Regions from separate parts of the Massilia varians genome, predicted to be linked through region 1. Evidence: predicted binding sites of a transcription regulator. Region 1 holds the regulator's gene; the other holds the start of a gene.
The links. The regulator FNR, encoded in region 1, switches genes on or off when oxygen is low (the NO sensors DNR and NnrR bind a similar motif). The targets are predictions, from matches to a motif close to TTGATNNNNATCAA.

Region 1 (6,898 bases):
GACCGACACGGATTTCGGACTCGAACGCTTCTCGCCGCTGCGGCCCGGCGCCCCCGCGGCGCGTGTCTTGTACATCCCCGGCAACCACGAATTCGATGGCCTGGAATACGACGAAGCCTACGCGCGCCTGCGCGCCAGCTGCGCGCGCCTGGGCATCGAATGGCTGGACCGCGAGACGCTCGTCATCGGGAGCGTCCGCTTCATCGGCACCACCCTGTGGAGCGACTTCGACGCGCTGGCGCTGCGCGAGCAGGAGCTGACCAAGCAGCTGCAGAAACGCGAGAAGGCCTTCCGCGCCGCCAACTGGTACCTGTCGAAGAACACCACCCTGAAGAACGGCGAGAAGGTGCTGGCCGAGGGCATCCGCGCGATGGCGCTGGACTGCCAGGACTGGCTGCGCGGCGCGCTGGCGACGCCCTTCGACGGCAGCACGGTGGTGGTGACCCACTTCGCCCCCAGCCTGCAAAGCGCCGACCCGCGCTATGGCCTGACGCCCGGCACCGCGGGCTTCTGCAATGGGCTCGACGGCTTGTTTCCGCAGGCCGACGTCTGGATCCACGGCCACCTGCACTGCGCCAACGACTACGTGGTCAGCGGCATCGAGGCCGGCCGGCCGTGGTCCTGCCGCGTGCTGGCCAATCCGCTCGGCTATCTCAGCAAGGGCGAGCAGGAAGCATTCCGCCCCGATCTCGTCCTCGACATTTAAGTACGGTGGACGGCCGCGCAGGACGCCACGCCCGAGGCCAGGAACACCAGCGCCGCCGCCTCCAGCCCGCTCGGCCAGCGCGCCTCCCACAGGAAGCCGTAGAGCGAGGCGAACACGGTCTCGAACACGATCATCTGGCCCATCAGGGCCATCGGCAGGGCGCGGCTGGCGTGGTTCCACAGGGCGTTGCCGACCACGGAACAGAGGATCCCGACCGCCGTCACCAGGCCCAGGAAGCGCAGCCACTCGGGGCCCGTGTGCGGCGTGGCGCCGACCGCGAAGGCCGGTGCCGCCAGCAGCAGGGCCTGGGCGCCCGTCATCACCCCCACCAGCAGGCTCCATTCCTTGGCCGAGATGCCCTCGAGGCGCGCCAGCCAGCGCCGGTTGGCGACCGCATAGAAGGTCCACGACAGCAGCGCGCCGACCGCCGACAACAGCCCGGTGATCGCGCCGCCATCCAGGCAAGCCAGCGCGTCCCGGCTGATGCAGGCCAGGCCGGCCCCGCCCAGCAGCAGCGAAGGCGCCAGACGCCGCAAGGGCACCGCGTCGGGTTCGCGCAGGCCCGCCAGCGTCACGGTGATCGGCAGCAGCCCGATCACGATCGAGGTCATGGCCACGCCCCCCAACTGCACGGCCTGGGCCAGGAACAGGTAGTAGACGATGTTGCCCGCCAGGCTGAGCCAGGCCAGGCCGCGCCAGTCGGCCGGGGTCAGGCGCCGCCTGAGCCGCGGCCAGGCGCGGGCGACGAGGAGGGCGGCGACCAGGCCGTAGGCGAGGTAGCGGCCCGCCGACAGCTGCAGCGGCGAGAAGCCGGGCGCCAGCTCCGGGGCAAGGAACACCAGGCCCCAGAAGGCGCCCGCGGCGATGCCGGCGCCGATGCCGAGTTGCGTGGTATGGGTTCTGGTGTGTATCTGTGACAGCATGGCCGATCTCCGTGGGAAGGGAGATTGTCGGCCGGATGCCGGCGCGCTTCTTGACCGCCGCTACTGGATCTTTGACAGATTCTCTCGATACGCGCGCCGGTAGGCGGCGGGCGTGCTGTCCATCGCCCGGCGCATCGCGCGCGTCAAGGCGCTCTGCTCGGAAAAGCCGGCCGCCAGCGCGATTTCGGCCACCGGGCGCTTGCTGGCACGCAGCCGTTCGCAGGCGTAGCGCAGGCGGCAGTCCAGCAGCCAGTCGTGGGGCGTGCTGTCGTGCTCCTCACGAAACAGGGCATGCACGCGGCTCACGCTCAGGCCGGCCACGCGCGCCATGGCCTCGGTGGTCCACGGCAGGCCGGGTTCGGCCTCGATGCGGGCCCGCAGGGCGGCCAGGCGCGAGCGCGGTGCGGGCGCGCCCAGCGCCAGGGTGTCGAGCAGCAGCGGCGTCCAGCCGGCCAGCATGGAAGGGGCGGGGGGCCGGGTGGCGGCCAGGATGCCCATGAATTCGACCAGCTTGCGGGCGGCCGGACCGATGGCGCCGAAGGGCTGCTCGAGCAGGCGCTGCCAGGGCCCCGCGGCGAAGGTTTCCGGGCCCAGGTCGACGATCAGCGACTGGTTGGCGACCGCACTGCACTGCGAGTGCCAGGCGCGCGGCGCCACCACCGCCACGCGCAGCGGATCGAGCCGGGCCTGGCGGCCTTCGATCTCGAGCGCGACTTCGCCGCTCACGGGCAGCACCAGCTGGCCGAACTCGTGGCGGTCCGCGCTACGGGCGGCGCCATAGCTGCGCAGGTGCAGATCCAGATGCGGGGCGGGCGGCAGGGCGGCCATCCTGGGCAATCCTAGCCCATCGGGCTGCAGACCTCGGTGCCGGCGGCCAGCGCCTTGAGCCTGGCCGGATCGAGCAGGGTGACCTCGCGCTTGTCCACCTGCAGCCAGCCCTGCTTCTTGAAGCGCGACAGCAGGCGGCTGATGCTTTCGATGGTGAGCCCGAGGTAGTTGCCGATGTCCTCGCGCGACATGCGCAGCTGGAAGCTGGTCGGCGAATAGCCGCGCGCCGCGTAGCGTGCCGACAGGTTGACCAGGAACACGGCGAAGCGCTGCTCCGCACGCATATTGCCGAGCAGCAGCATGACGTTCTGCTCGCGCGTGATCTCCTGGCTCATGATGCGGTGGAAGTGGCGCAGCAGGGCGGGGACGTGGCCGAACAGCTCTTCGAGGCGCGCGAACGGGATCTCGCACACCTCGCTGTCCTCGAGGGCCACGGCGTCGCAGTGGTGGGTGCCGCTGATGGCGTCCATGCCCAGCAGCTCGCCGGCCATCTGGAAGCCGGTGATCTGGGCTTCGCCGGCGGCGTTCACCTGGTAGGTCTTGAAATGGCCGAAGCGCACCGCGTACAGGTTGCGGAAGGGTTCGCCCATGGCGTACAGGCGCTCGTCGCGCGCGAGGCGGCGGCGGCGGCCGATGATCTGGTCGAGGCGGTTGATGTCGGCATCCTCGAGCCCCATCGGCAGGCACAGCTGGTGCATGCTGCAGGCGCTGCAGCTGGCCTTGAGGGCCTGGATGACCGGCGCTTCGCCCGGAAGCGAGATGGGTTGGTTCATGGCAGGAAAACGAAAATGCTGACGCGGCCATTATAGACAAAGGCCGCGTCCGCGGGTTTTATTTCCCTACCGCAAGCCTGTTACAGGTGATGCCGGTGTTGCGCCTTCATCCTGTAGTACTCCTGCCGTCCCTTGGCCTGCACGGTCGCGGCGATCCCGGCCGCTTCCAGCGCCGCCTGATTCACGCTGGCGAAGGCGTCGGCATCTCCCTTGAGCGCTTCCACGGCCTGCTGCGCCTGCGCGGTGCCGGCCAGCGCCAGCCCGAAGGTGGCCGACACCGCGAGCTCGGCGGCCAGGGTGTCGAGGCTCGGCGCCACCACCTCATGCTGCGCCTTGGCCGCCTGCAGCTCCGCGGTGGCCTGGGGCGCCGCCAGCGTGCGCGCCAGGCCCATGTCGCCCGCGACCCGCGCCAGGTAGTCGAGCGCCGCCCGGCTGCCGGAGCGGTTGGCCAGGTCGCCGAGACGCAGCAGGGCCGTGTTCTTGGCATTGAACACGGCGCGACCGGCGCGCGGCTGCTCGATGAAGTCGATCATCGGCTGGACTGCGATCTCGCTGCCGATGTAGCCGAGGGTGGCCACGATCTGGGTCAGGAACTCCTCGTGCCGTTCCGGTTCGTCCACCAGCCACTCGAGCAGCAGGCGGGCGTCCTTCTCGCCGTACTGCGAGGCCAGCTCCCAGGGCACGCCTTCCACCCAGTGCCGGGAGACGAAGTCGCGCACATCGGCGGGCAGCGCCATGCCGCCCGCGCCGCAGGAGCAGCCGCCGGCGGGCATCACCTGGCCGCCGATGCTCAGCGGGCCCGAAAGGAAAGCCGAGGATTCCGCCGCGTTGACCACGTTGTGGTCGACCCCGACGGACGGGTACATGACCGCGCGCGGGTCGTCGGTGCGGTGGCTCAGGCCGCAGTTGTGGCCGTACTCGTGCACCCAGATCAGGCCTTCCTGGTTGGCCGTGAAGCGCACCGCGGCCACGTTGACCGAGGCGCTGCCGACCGGGGCGCAGCCGATGATGCTGTCACCGGGGCCGCCGCACCAGCGGATGGCCTGGACGACCTTGACGCCGCTGCCGGCGTTCAAGAGCGCAGTCAGGTCGCTCGAGGTCTGGATGGTCCCGGGGACGTTGGCCGGTAGCAGCCGGACCGCGCCGTTGCGCACGAAGCGGACCGGGGTCGCGACGTCCGGCCCGCTGTCGTCGTTCTGGAGGATCGTGCCCATGTCGGCGAGGATCCGGTCGGCCTCGGCTTCGCTCAGGGCTACGCTGCTGTGGCGGTGCACCGTGACCGAGACCGTGCGTAGGCTGGGCGGCGCGGCGGGCGGATTGACGATCAGGTAATCGACGTAGAGCGAGATGTCGGCGCTCCACTCGATGTTGACCCAGATGTCGACGCCGTTGGAACGCGGCGCGACGTTGTGGACGGTGTAGCGGGCCGCGCCGATGAACTTGCCGGCGGGCGGACCGCCCGGCACGCCTTCGCCGATGGCCACGAAGACCTGCGAGCCGGGCTGGATCAGGTCCCAGCCGAGGCGCAGCAGCCATTCGCCGCGGCGCATGCCCCAGTCGTGGCGGTAGGTGAAGCCGGTCCCCTGCAGCGCAGGCTGCACGGCGTCGGTGCCGACGGTGGCTTCGGCGACGGCCCAGGGGCCTTTGGTGTCCGACGAGTCGGCGCGCTCCGGTCCGGGGTCGAGCAGCAGTGCGGCGTCCTGGTCGAGGCGATCGTTTGGTGCCATGGGATTCTCCTGGTGCGCTTCAAGGGTTGATGATCAGGTAGTCGGCGTAGAGCGGGATGTCGCTGCTCCAGGCGATGTCGACCAGATGTCGACGCCGTTCCAGCGCGAGGCGACGTTGTGCACGGTATAGCGGGCGGCGCCGATGAACTTGCCGGCGGCCGGGCCGCCCGGCGCGCCTTCGCCGATCGCCACCAGCACCCGCGAGGGCGGCTGGATCACGTTCCAGTCGAGCCGCAGGACCCACTGTCCGCGCCGTGCGCCCCAGTCGTGGCGGTAGGTGAAGCCGGTGCCGCTCAGCTCGGGCTCGGACTGGCCGGCGCGGGCGGCCGCGGCCCCGAACAACTGCCGGACCGCGGCCGGATCGGCGTCCTGGCGCAGTTCGCGAAAGCTCGCCGGCATGGCCGAGGAAGCGAGCAGCACCTCCGCTTCCCCGGCACGCTCCGCGCCGCGCGCCGCCGCCGGGTGGTTCTGATGATGGATCATGACCATCTCCTTTCACATCGACGATCGATGGATGGCCCGCCCGCCGCAGGACAAGGCGGAGGCCGGGCCGCCGGATCGCGAGTCCGCAAGCATGCCGTGTACACAGCATTTTGGCTGCAGCCGGGCTCGAATCGTCAGCCAATATAGACGAGTGGATTGGGCCGGCAGGACCGATCTGACAGGTCATTAATATGGATCAGTGACCCCAGGTTTTCAGTGTTCGAGAAAGGTTTCGACACCGACAGCAAGTCCCGGCTCGCGCATGGATAACAAGCGACTCGCCGGCCGCCGAAGCCGCGTTTTGACGTATCAAATCAACATCGCCAAGCGTGCGCGCCCCTTTGGCATGCTAGATTCTGGACACCACGACGGAGGTCGACGAGCAAAAGGGGCCCGCATGTTCGGTTTGTCCGCTTTGGATCTGGCGCGTGTGCAATTCGCGTTCACGATGTCCTTCCACATCCTGTTTCCGGCGATAACGATTGGCATGGCCAGCTACCTGGCCGTGCTCGAGCTGTGCTGGCTGAGGACGCGACGCCAGGTCTACGTCGACCTCTACCACTACTGGATCAAGATCTTCGCGGTCTGCTTCGGCATGGGCGTGGTGTCCGGCATCGTGATGGCCTACCAGATCGGCACCAACTGGGGCTACCTGTCCGAGTTCGCCGGCAGCATCATGGGACCGATCCTGTCCTACGAGGTGCTGACCGCCTTCTTCCTCGAAGCCGGCTTCCTGGGCGTGATGCTGTTCGGCTGGACCCGCGTCGGCCCGGGCCTGCACTTCGGGGCCACCTGCGCGGTCGCGGTCGGCACCCTGATCTCGGCCACCTGGATCCTGGCCGCCAACAGCTGGATGCAGACCCCGCAGGGCTATGCGATCGAGGGCGGCCGGATGGTCCCGGCCGACTGGCTGGCGATCGTCTTCAATCCTTCCTTCCCCTACCGGCTGCTGCACATGGTGATCGCCGCCTATCTCACCACGGCCCTGATCGTCGGCGCCACCGGGGCCTGGCAGCTGCTCAAGGGCCGCGACAATCCGGCGGTGCGCAAGATGCTGTCGATGGCGATGTGGATGATCCTGCTGGTGGCGCCGATCCAGGCGGTGGTGGGCGACTTCCACGGCCTGAACACCCTGAAGCACCAGCCGGCCAAGCTGGCGGCCATGGAAGGGCACTGGCAGAACGAAGGCGACAAGGCGATCCCGCTGCTGCTGTTCGGCATGCCCGACATGGAAGAGGAGCGCACCAGGTACGCAGTCGGCATCCCGCACCTGGGCAGCCTGATCCTGACCCATTCGTGGAACGGCCAGTTCCCCGGACTCAAGGATTTTCCCCGCGAAGAGCGGCCGAACTCGCTGATCGTGTTCTGGAGCTTCCGCCTGATGGTGGGCCTGGGCCTGCTCATGATCGCGCTGGGGGCCTGGAGCCTGTGGCTGCGGCGCAAGCGGGGAGGGGAGGC
Region 2 (6,898 bases), 240 kb from region 1:
TACGTCCGCCACGGTCCGTCACCACCCCGGCAGCGGTCTTCATGACCGTGCCCCAGTCCGGCATGGTGGTTTCGGCCACCAGGATCTCGCCCGGCCGGAACTGGCCGAGCTGGCCGATGTCGGCGATGACCCGCGCCGTGCCGGCCGCAACCCTGCTGCCCACGGCGCGTCCGGATGCCAGCACCTCGCCCTTGCCGTCGAGATGGTACTCGTCCAGCAGGGTCGCCGAGCGGCGCGCGGCGACCGTCTCGGGACGTGCCTGGACCACGTAGAGCTTGCCGTCGATGCCGTCCTGCGCCCATTCGATGTCCATCGGCACAGGGTGACCTGCCCGCGCGCCGTAGTGCTCCTCGATGCGCAGCGCGGCCTCGGCCAGTTCCAGCACGGCGGCATCGTCGAGGCAGTAGCGCGCCCGCGCGTCCGGCGCGGTCGGCACATTGCGCGTGGTGCCCGCGGCGCCCGCCTCCGCGTAGACCATCCGCACCTCCTTGCCGCCGAGGCTGCGCCGCAGCACGCTGCGGCGCCCCGCGCGCAGGGTCGGCTTGAACACATAGAACTCGTCGGTATCGACCGTGCCCTGCACCACGTTCTCCCCCAGTCCATAGGCGCCGGTAACGAGCACGACGTCGCGAAAGCCGGTCTCGGTATCGAGGGTGAAGATCACCCCGGAACAGGCCAGGTCCGAGCGCACCATTTTCATCACACCGACCGACAGCGAGACCCTGAAGTGGTCGAAACCGTTCTCGATACGGTAGACGATGGCGCGCTCCATGAACAGGCTGGCGAAGCAGCGCCGCACGCTGTCGAGCAGGTCCGCTTCGCCGCTGACATTGAGATAGGTTTCATGCTGGCCGGCGAAGCTGGCGGTAGGCAGGTCTTCGGCCGTGGCGGAGCTGCGCACGGCCACCGTCAATGTTTCGCCATACTGCTCGCGCAGCGCGCGCCAGGCCTGCACGATGCCCTCCGCGAGTTCGGGCGGCAGGGGCGCGCCGTAGACGATGTCGCGCGCAGTCCTGGCACGCCGCGTGAGCGCGGCCACGTTAGTATGGTCGAGTCCGTCGAGGGCCGCGTGCAGGCCATCCCATGCCCCGGCGCGGTCCAGGGTGGCCCGGTAGGCGGCCGCGGTCACGGCGAAGCCGTTCGGCACCCGCACGCCCTGGCCGCCCAGTTCACGCACCATCTCGCCAAGGGAAGCATTCTTGCCGCCCACCAAAGGCACGTCCGCAATGCCCAGCTCTGCAAACCAGGAAATGAACTTGCCGGATGCTTCCATGGTCCCCTCCCCGGTGCACGCATCGTATGTCGACCGATCGTATCCGAGGAATTTGACTATCGCTTAATCTGGCTCAATACTCTCCCATGCGAACGCGAGCCAGTTTCATGCAGTTTTGAGGCTGCGGGCGCATACTCTCCCACCTGCTCAAGGAGGACAGCATGTACAAGCGCATCCTGGTGCCGACAGACGGTTCGCCCATCGCGACGCAGGCGGGCGACGCCGCGCTCCAGCTGGCCCGTGCCTGCGGCAGCGAGATCGTGGCGCTGTCGGTCGCCTTTCCCGAGGCATTCCTCGGCGGCGCCGAACGCGGACTCGTCAGCGGCGCCGGCCCCCAGGTCGACCGCATGCTGGCGGAGGCCGAGGGCCGTGCGGCCGCGGTGGCCGCGCGCGCGCAGGCCGCCGGCCTGGCGTCCGAGACGCTGGCCACCTACTCGCTCAGCCCGGGGGATGCCATCATCGATGCCGCCAGGGAGCGCCAGTGCGACCTGATCGTCATGGGCTCGCACGGTGCGGGCGGGCTCACCGGCAAGATCGCCGGCAGCGTCACCCAGCATGTCCTCGCCTACGCCGCGGCCCCGGTCATGGTGCTGCGGCCGCCGCGGGCCGATGCGGCCGTGAGCGTTGCGGCCGGTTTCTGAGCGGGCGCCATCCTGCGCCCTTCCCGACCCGCCACCCATGACGCTCCCATTTCCCGCCCTGCTTCGCTCCAGCGCGCACAGGACCGCATCCGTCCTGCTGCTGTACCTCGTGCTCGCCGCGTCGCCGCAGCGCGCGCCGGCCTTTGCCGCCCCGGTCGACGCCGGCGCCCTGGCGGCGCGCCTGTACGCGTCCGGCGCGCCGCCGCGCTGGCTGGAGCACGGGCAGGCGCCGGCACGGCTGGCACTGCGCCTGCTTGGGGATGCCGCCACCCATGGTCTGGACCCGGCGCTCTACCGGACGGACGAGCTTGCTCACCAGCTGGATCGTGCGGTTTCCCCCGACGACAAGGCAGCGTTCGAGCGTGCGCTCAGCACCGCCATGCTGCAGTACCTGGCCGACCTGCATGCCGGCCGCACGCCTTCGCCTTACCGCCAGGACCAGGACGCGCTCGCGGGCTTCGATCCGGTAGCGGAGCTGCGCCAGGCTGCCGCCAGCGGCCGACTGGCCGACGCCGTGGATGCGGCCGCGCCCGCATTGCCGCTCTACGCCAGGGTGAAGGCTTCGCTCGCGCAGTACCGCGAACTGGCGGGGCGGGCGCCGGAGTGGCCGGCCTTGCCGGCAGGCGCGGCGGCGCTGCGCGAGCGCCTGCGTCTGCTCGGCGACCTGGAAGGCGGTGTCGAAGAAGGCGACGCGGGTGCAGCGGGCTCCCCCGCCCTGGCCTCCGCCGTGCGGCGCTTCCAGGAGCGTCACGGCCTTGTCGAAGATGGGCGCGTGGGTCCCGCCACCCTGGCTGCGCTGGCCGTGCCGCCGGCGCAGCGCGCCGCGCAGCTCGCGCTGACGCTGGAGCGCCTGCGCTGGCTGCCGCCCTTGCGTGGACGCGTTATCGCCGTCAACGTGCCTGCCTACCGCCTGTGGGCCTTCGACCTCGGCCAGGCGGCGTCCACGCCGCTCGAGATGCGGGTCATCGTCGGCAGGGCCGCGGGGACACCCACTCCCTCCTTCCTCGGTCACATGCGCGCAGTCGAGTTCAACCCCTACTGGAACGTGCCGCGAAGTATTGCTCTGGGTGAGATCCTGCCCAAACTGGTTCATCACCCCGCTTACCTGCGCCAGAACGACATGGAACTGGTGGCGGCGAACGGCCAGGTGCTCGCCACCGCGGGGCCACAGGCAGTGGCTGCCCTGCGCACGGGCACCGCGCGGGTCCGCCAGCGCCCGGGCGCGAAAAACGCGCTCGGCAACATCAAGTTCGCCATGCCGAACCCGATGAACATCTATCTGCATTCGACCCCGTCGCAGGAATTGTTCCAACGCGGACGCCGCGACCTCAGCCATGGTTGCATACGCGTGGAGCACCCGGCCGCGCTGGCCAGTTTCGTGCTGGCTGACCCTGACCGCTGGAGCGAGCAACAGATCGCCGCGGCCATGCGCCCGGGGCCGCCGCGAACGGTCAGCCTTGCCACCCCGGTGACCGTCATCCTGTTCTACGCCACCGCAGTGACGGACCGCCAGGGCCGTGTGCTGTTCGCGAACGACATTTACGGACGCGACCGGCAGTTGAGTGCAGCCCTGGCTTCCCGCTGACCGTAGGCGCCGATATCAGCGGGAATTGACAAGCGCGGCCAACGCCGCGCGCCCAATACCCAGCAGTCGGTGGCGCCTTGACCGTTCGCACAAACCGGGGCGACTGAGACGCCTCAACGGGGCCGGACGTCCTGTTTGAGGGCGGCCAGCGCCATCTTCTCCACCAAGCCGGGAGCGATCAGCTTGAGGAAGCGCCCAAGCCTGCCCTTGGCCGTCATGACGACTTCGCGCCGGCGCGCGTCCATTCCCTCGATGATCAGGCGCGCGCATTCCTGCACGCTCATCGCGCCTGCTTCATCGAGCCCGCTCACGCCGGCCTCCTCGCCGCGTGCGTTGAAGCCGCGGTGACGGATCGCGGTCGCCACCACGCCCGGATAAGCGGTGGTCACGGACACGCCATGGCCCTTCACTTCGGCGCGCAGCGCCTCGAAGAAGCCGGTCATGGCGAACTTGGTGGCGCTGTAGGCGGTGCGCCCCGGCACCCCGACCAGGCCTGCCAGCGAGGACACCGCGACGATCCTGCCGGTTGAGGCCTTCAGCGCCGGCAGCGCCGCCTGGGTGCACCAGACCGCGCCCCACAGGTTCACGCGCATCAGTTCCTCGTACCAGGACAGGTCTTCGACTTCCTCGAACAGCGCATGGGCCGAGCGCCCGGCATTGTTGACCAGCACGTCGATGCGGCCGAAATGCTCGAGGGCGCTGATCACCAGGCGCCGGCACTGGATCTGCACGCCGACGTCGGTCGGCACCACCAGCGTCTGCGCGCCGAAAGCGGCACATTCGGCCGCCACCGCGTCGAGCTGCTCGGCGCTGCGCGCCGCCAGCACCAATGCGACGCCTGCGCCCTCTTTCGAGGCCAACTGGCGCGCCATCTCGGCGCCAATCCCATCGGAAGCGCCGGTGATGATCACCACACGGGTCATCGCAGGATATCCGGCTGCTGCGACTTCACGATCTGCAGCGCGCTGGCGATCACGCTGCTCATGTCGCCCATGTTGGCCGGCACGATCAAGGAGTTGTTGGTCTTGGCCAGCTTGCCGAAGGCGTCCACGTAGTGCTCGGCCACGCGCAGGTTGACCGCGTCCATGCCGCCCGGCTCGCGGATCGCCGCGCCCACTTGGCGCAGCGCCGCGGCACTGGCTTCGGCCAGCGCGACGATGGCGCTGGCTTCGCCCTGGGCGCGGTTGATCGCGGCCTGGCGTTCGCCCTCGGAACGGGCGATCGCCGCTTCGCGCTCGCCGCTGGCGATGTTGATCTGTTCCTGGCGCCGGCCCTCCGACGCCGCGATCAGGGCGCGCTTTTCGCGCTCGGCGGTGATCTGGCGCTGCATCGCGTGCAGGATCTCGGCCGGCGGGGTCAGGTCCTTGATCTCGTAGCGCAGCACCTTGACGCCCCAGTTGGCGGCCGATTCGTCGATCGCGTTGACGATGGTGGTATTGATGTGGTCGCGCTCCTCGAACGTCTTGTCGAGCTCCATCTTGCCGATCACCGAACGCAGCGTGGTCTGGGCCAGCTGGGTGATGGCCTGGATGTAGTTCGAGGAGCCGTAGGAGGCGCGCATCGCGTCGGTCACCTGGAAGTACAGGATGCCGTCGACCTGCAGCTGGGTGTTGTCCCTGGTGATGCAGACCTGGGGCGGCACGTCGAGCGGAATCTCCTTCAGGCTGTGCCTGTAGGCGATGCGGTCGATGAAAGGCACCACGATGTTCAGGCCGGGCGCCAGCACGGCATGGAACTTGCCGAGGCGCTCGACCACCATCGCGTGCTGCTGGGGCACCACGTTGATGGTCTTGAAGATGAATACCAGGGCGATGATGAAGATGACGATCGCAACCGTGCCGGAGGTGAATTCCATGAGCATCCCTTGTAGATGAGTAGTATTTATTAGATTGTCTTATGAATCGGCCACGATCAGGCGGCTGCCGCGCACTTCCACGATGCGGTAATCGCCCGCTTCCGGCTGCGCGCCCGGACCGAGCTCGACGTCCCACAGCGCGCCGCGGTACATCACGCGGGCGCGGCCTTCCACCCAATGCGGGACGGCGACGCGCTGGCCGATGTCGAGATTGACGTTGCAGTCGCGGGTGGCTTCGGCCTTGGCCGGCTTGCCGAAGCGGCTGCGGTGCAGGACCGCGGTGGCGGCCAGGCCGACCACGGCCGCGGTCATGATCTGCAGCGGGCCGCTGGCGCCCGTGACGGCGGCCAGCGCGCCGGCGCCGACGCCGATCGCGATCATCAACAGGTAAAAAGTGCCGGTGAACAGTTCGGCAATCACGAGGACGCCCGCGGCCACCAGCCAGCCCATCCAATCAGTCATCTGCTTCTCCTCGAATGAATCAACAAAGTAAAAAACCCCCGCGACCTGCGACAGGCGGCGAGGGTTCAACGGTGTCGGGTTGGGTGCCGATTCTGTGCTTTCTGCCAAGAAGTTGTCGTTGCCAGTGTAGCAGGCCTGGCGAGGATTGGAAGCGCCAGGCCGCCGTTTATCGCAGGCGCATGAAGCGGGCGGAACAGCGCGCGTGGCGGGCCCGGCGCGAGCGTCACTTATGCGATGCTTAAACCGGCGCCGGCGCCACCGGCGGCCGTCAACTGCGGCGGCCGGCGCGCGTTGAGTGGGGGAGCGACTTGCTCATACCCGACTCAGGACAGGAGATCATCATGAAATCGACTTTCAAGCTGGCCGGCGCCGCACTGCTGATGGCTTCGACCGCCGCCTTTGCGGCGCCCCAGGCAGCCGCACCCGCCAACGCGCACCCCGCGGCCGCGGCCCATGCCAGCGCGCCGACCAAGACCGAGGTCAAGGCCGAGAAGAAGCAGATCACGGCCAATGAAAAGACCGCGCTGGCCAACTGCAAGACCATGAAGGGCGCCGAAAAGTCCGCATGCAAGAAAGACGCGGTAGCGAAAGCGCAGCATGCCAGGGCCCACCTGAAGGCCAAGCACGCCTGATCCATGCTGGCCGTCCCGCGTCTTCGGACGCGGGGCATTTTTCTTGAGCGAGCACCGAGGCGCCATCATGGCCTCGCGATCGCCCCAACGCCGTCGCGGGCAGGCCCGCGGACCACCTTGCGCAGGCCATCATGCCGCTCGCCCTCCTCCGCCGGCTCGTCGACAACGCCACCCTGAAGTCGCTCGGGCCCGGCTTGATCACCGGCGCCGCCGACGACGACCCTTCCGGCATCGCCACCTATTCGCAGGCCGGCGCGCGCTTCGGATTCAATGCCCTCTGGACCCTGGTGCTGACCTATCCCTTCATGGTCGGCATCCAGCTGGTGTCGGCGCGGATCGGGCGCGTCACCGGCCGCGGGCTGGCCGCGAACATCCGCCGCGCCTACCCGCCCTGGCTCCTGTACGCCATCATCGTCTTGCTGCTGGTCGCCAACGTGATCAACATCGCGG

Region 2: a site for FNR is predicted at 1,337-1,350, ahead of MasN3_RS15660 (universal stress protein). Genes of this name have one in related genera too.

What each region holds. Positions count from the first base shown of each region.
Region 1 is NZ_AP026966.1:3,733,218-3,740,115, reverse strand. It holds gene MasN3_RS16795 (metallophosphoesterase) at 1-706, shown strand, start outside; gene MasN3_RS16790 (DMT family transporter) at 703-1,629, opposite strand; gene MasN3_RS16785 (helix-turn-helix transcriptional regulator) at 1,690-2,457, opposite strand; gene fnr (fumarate/nitrate reduction transcriptional regulator Fnr) at 2,469-3,230, opposite strand; gene MasN3_RS16775 (hypothetical protein) at 3,311-4,957, opposite strand; gene MasN3_RS16770 (hypothetical protein) at 4,991-5,440, opposite strand; gene MasN3_RS16765 (cytochrome ubiquinol oxidase subunit I) at 5,838-6,898, shown strand, end outside.
Region 2 is NZ_AP026966.1:3,494,004-3,500,901, forward strand. It holds gene ppsA (phosphoenolpyruvate synthase) at 1-1,273, opposite strand, end outside; gene MasN3_RS15660 (universal stress protein) at 1,435-1,914, shown strand; gene MasN3_RS15665 (L,D-transpeptidase family protein) at 1,952-3,499, shown strand; gene MasN3_RS15670 (SDR family oxidoreductase) at 3,613-4,422, opposite strand; gene MasN3_RS15675 (SPFH domain-containing protein) at 4,419-5,354, opposite strand; gene MasN3_RS15680 (NfeD family protein) at 5,394-5,816, opposite strand; gene MasN3_RS15685 (hypothetical protein) at 6,158-6,448, shown strand; gene MasN3_RS15690 (NRAMP family divalent metal transporter) at 6,580-6,898, shown strand, end outside.